DNA from 2 places in the Shewanella sp. 10N.286.52.A9 genome. Region 2 is predicted to be linked to the other one. Evidence: predicted binding sites of a transcription regulator. Region 2 holds the regulator's gene; the other holds the start of a gene.

The links. The regulator MetJ, encoded in region 2, represses methionine synthesis genes. The targets are predictions, from matches to a motif close to TAGACGTCTAGACGTCTA.
Region 1: a site for MetJ is predicted at 1,374-1,391, ahead of metH (methionine synthase). Genes of this name have one in related genera too.

The regions. Positions count from the first base shown of each region.
Region 1 covers NZ_JBFRJQ010000011.1:191,520-193,729, reverse strand. The annotation lists gene metH (methionine synthase) at 1-1,206, opposite strand, end outside; gene AB4128_RS10550 (histidine phosphatase family protein) at 1,532-2,210, shown strand, end outside.
Region 2 covers NZ_JBFRJQ010000024.1:15,274-17,483, reverse strand. The annotation lists gene metB (cystathionine gamma-synthase) at 1-534, opposite strand, end outside; gene metJ (met regulon transcriptional regulator MetJ) at 757-1,074, shown strand; gene AB4128_RS15510 (sulfite exporter TauE/SafE family protein) at 1,184-1,924, shown strand; gene AB4128_RS15505 (conjugal transfer protein TraF) at 1,968-2,210, opposite strand, start outside.

The sequences.
Region 1 (2,210 bases), on a different contig from region 2:
GATTTGCGCGCCGTTTTCAACTTGCTCGCGTACCACATCTAAGGCTTCTTCAAACTTTTCTTCTTTAATTAAACGTAAGAATTTAGCAGAGCCTGTGACGTTCGCGCGCTCGCCAACGTTAACAAATAATGAGTCACCATCGATGGTTAACGGTTCAAGCCCAGATAAACGACACGCAACAGGGATGTCAGGGATAGTGCGAGGTGCGTGGGTGATAACGGCATCACGAATCGCGCTGATATGTGCCGGTGTGCTACCACAACAACCGCCAACAATATTCAGCATGCCTTCTGCTGCCCAGTCGATAATAACCTCGGCCATCTCTTCTGGCGTTTCATCGTAACCGCCAAATTCATTGGGCAGGCCGGCATTGGGATGCGCTGAGACATGACATTCTGCAATGCGAGATAATTCTTCTACATATGGACGTAACTCTTTAGGGCCTAATGCACAGTTAAGGCCAATAGAAATCGGTTTGATGTGGCGCAGTGAGTTATAAAAACCTTCAGTGGTTTGTCCGGTTAATGTCCGGCCTGATGCATCGGTAATCGTGCCTGATATCATTACTGGCAGGCGATCGCCTAAAGTATCAAACACGGTTTCAATGGCAAATAGGGCGGCTTTGGCATTGAGAGTATCAAAGATGGTTTCTACCATAATGATATCTGCGCCACCTCCAATTAATGCAGTGGTGGATTCGACATAGGCATCAACAAGCTCATCGAAACTGACATTACGAAAACTGGGATCATTCACATCTGGGCTAATCGAACAAGTACGGTTGGTTGGCCCTAGAACACCTGCAACATAACGTTTAATGCCTGTTTGTGCTTCTACTTCGTCAGCGGCGTCGCGGGCAACTCTAGCGCCTTCGAGGTTGATTTCAGCCGACAAGCTTTGCATGTCGTAATCAGCCATCGCAATGGTCGTGGCGTTAAAGGTATTGGTTTCAATAATGTCAGCGCCCGCTAACATGTATTTAGTGTGAATGTCTTTAATGATTTGGCGCTGGCTTAGTACCAACATGTCATTATTGCCTTTCACATCGCAATGCCAGTCTTTGAAGCGCTCGCCACGGTAATCTTCTTCTTCCAATTTATAGTCTTGGATCATTGTCCCCATGGCACCATCGAGGATCACGATACGCTCTTTTAGCGTATTGGTAAGTTGTTCAAGAACCTGACTGTAGGAAGTCGACTTCGCCATATTTGAGTACCTTTATTGCTATGCTAGCAGTTGCTATTAGCTATTTCTTATTATGTGAATATTCGAAACTTGAGAAATTAGCATACCTTGTTTTGCACTATATAAAAGGCGGCCTAAGTCAAACTCGCTTCGTAAAAGTATTCAGCATTAATATTTGTTTGGACATTTAAACGTATAGACGTCCATAATACGTGAAGTTTGTTTCCAAGAGCAAGTGTCAGAATGCACTAACTCAGTCCAGTATGATGAATAATGCTGAACTTGGTGCAGATAAACGGTTTTGTGAACGGTGAACGTGCAGGAATGTATAAAAAGGGAGCCTAGAGTGACTAGATTATCACACGCTAAGATAGTATTACTGCGACACGGACAATGTGAAGGCGGCAATATATTGCGTGGAAAAACGGATGTTAATTTGAGCGAACTCGGTGCGGCTACGATGCTAAATCGTATTAAGCAGATTGATTTTGTGCCTCATTTTCCGAAAGTAAGCTTGATAAGCTCACCTTTACAACGCTGCCAGCATTTTACTCATGGGTTATTTACTGAGTTAAATACTGCTAACACTGCCTTAAGTGAAATGAATGATGAGGCTCATCAGTCAGTCAACACGCCATTACCTGCGGTGCAGTTGATGCCTGAGTTGGCCGAAATTGATTTTGGTGACTGGGATGGGGTGTCATTTGATTCTTTATACGAACAGTTTGGCGATAAGATTAATCAATACTGGGACAATCCTTGGCAGCATACACCACCGAATGCAGAGTCGATGAGTGAATTTGAAACGCGTGTCGCATCTGGTTTTAACAAGGTGTGTCAGCAATTACGTCAAGTGGCGAACAGCCCTGAGCTTAAAGGTAACAGTCCTGAGCTTAAAGGTAACAGCCCTGAGCTTAACGTAAATCGTTCTGAGTTAGCAAAAAATACCCCTGAACCTTTGGCTATTATCGTCACTCATGGTGGTGTCATACGTACCATCATTGCTTTGGTGCTTGGTCTTGAAC
Region 2 (2,210 bases):
AGATAAAAAAGTATTGTCGACAACAACAAGTGCATCAACAGCATGGCTTGCTTCAACGATGGCTTTAATATCCACAACCCGCAAAAGTGGGTTCGAAGGTGTTTCTAACCAGACCATTTTAGGCTTTTGTGCTATCGCTTCAGTGAGTGCTTTCTCGTCAGTTTGATCAACAACCAATAATTTAAATTGGCCTTTGTTGGCAAGATTTGTGAACAGTCGGTAACTACCACCATAACAGTCATGCGGTACCACGATTAAGTCATCAGGCCCAAGTAAACTTGTCACTAAGGTAATCGCGGCCATTCCTGTACAAGTTACAATCCCTGTCGCACCATTTTCTAGTTTAGCGATTGCCTCCCCTAGTACACAACGAGTCGGATTACCTGAGCGGCTATAGTCGAATTTCCTTGGGTTGGTGTGTCCATCAAATGAATAATTTGTTGAAAGGTAAATCGGCGGGACTACCGCGCCATACTGAGTATCAGATTCGATACCTTGGCGAACTGCTAATGTAGCTGCGCGATGTTTTTTCATTGTAAGCTCCTCAAGATTGACACACTATAGAGTACACACCGTAGAGATGTCTAGATGGCTAAATGTACCTAAGCAAAGTTAGATCGTCAACACATATTAGACGTTTAGACGTCTAAACATAAAGAAATCTATTTGCATTCGTTATAGAATAGCAGCAATAATTTGACTGTAATAAATAAGCAGTTAAAATCTGCCACGAATCTATCGTATAAAGGTGAGTTAATGACTGAATGGAATGGCGACTATATCAGCCCATATGCCGAACATGGCAAAAAAAACGAACAAGTTAAAAAAATTACGGTATCCATTCCGTTAAAAGTGCTTAAAGTACTAACTGATGAACGTACTCGTCGTCAGGTGAACAACTTGCGCCATGCCACTAACAGTGAACTATTATGTGAAGCATTTTTGCACGCATATACTGGTCAGCCACTCCCTAACGATGAAGATTTATCTAAAGAAGGCCCGGATAGCATTCCAAGTGAGGCTAAAGCTCTTATGGATAAAATGGGCATCGAGTGGGAAGATTTAGACGAATAACCGCTATTGAGCTTACTTTTATGTAAGCTCAATTTTATTCTGCATTTCTATTCTCATAAATTTGTCGCACCAAATTTGCACCGACCTTAATTAAGTCAACGAGCACAGAATGGCATTTATCGATCCGCAAACCTTGATGCTTGCATCGGTTATCATATTTCTGGGCGCACTAACTCAGGGGCTAATAGGTTTTGGCTTAGCTGTGGTCGCCAGTCCACTGCTTTACATTATTGACCCTCAACTTGTTCCTGTTCCAGTTATTGCATGTGGATTTTCCATTGCATTAATAACGTTATTGCGAGAGCGAACCCCGCTCAAGTTTAATGGCTTACAATACGCCTTGCTCGGTCGAGTCCCTGGTGGTTTTCTTGGTGCTGGATTATTAATTTTTGCCCCACAAGCAGTATTAGGGCTAGCGATAGCCTTTATTGTGGCTGCTGCAGTCATTCTTAGCATCTATAAAATTACCGCACCAGTAAATAAGATCACTTTGTTTATAGCAGGGGTTTTATCAGGAGTATTTGGCAATATCGCTGCAATTGGTGGCCCACCTCTAGCAATATTACTTGCCGGAAAAGACGCACCACAGTTTCGTGCAGCCTTATCTATATTTTTTGTCTTTAGTTCTATGATTGCGATGTTAATACTCATTGTGGCGGGACTCGTTGAGCTAAAACATGTTTGGCTTTCATTGATGTTATTGCCGTCGGTGTTTTTGGGTAGCCTAGTGGCAGGAAAGCTAACCAATAAAGTCGACAAAGAAAAAACCAGAATGGCAACATTAGTGCTGTGTGGTCTGAGTGCTATCGTGCTAACAATTAAGTCAACGTTAGCTTTATCTATCAGTTAATCACGCCATAATTAAAGTCGCTGACGATCTGCTAAGTCAGCACTCAAAAGTGGTAAGAGGTTTGTAATACTGCCCCTACGGCGTCATCTTCACCATAGCTACCACTCATGTCTAACTTAAATGCTTGCCCAATCGCAAAACCTGTACCAAATGAATATATATCAACACTGTTGTCTTTTAAGTCATGTCGATAACCCATTCTCAACGAGAGCCAATCAGTGGCTTTTAGCTCACCGCCTACACGCCAATACTGCACAGGATCAAACTCTTTAAATCGGGTTTGGTC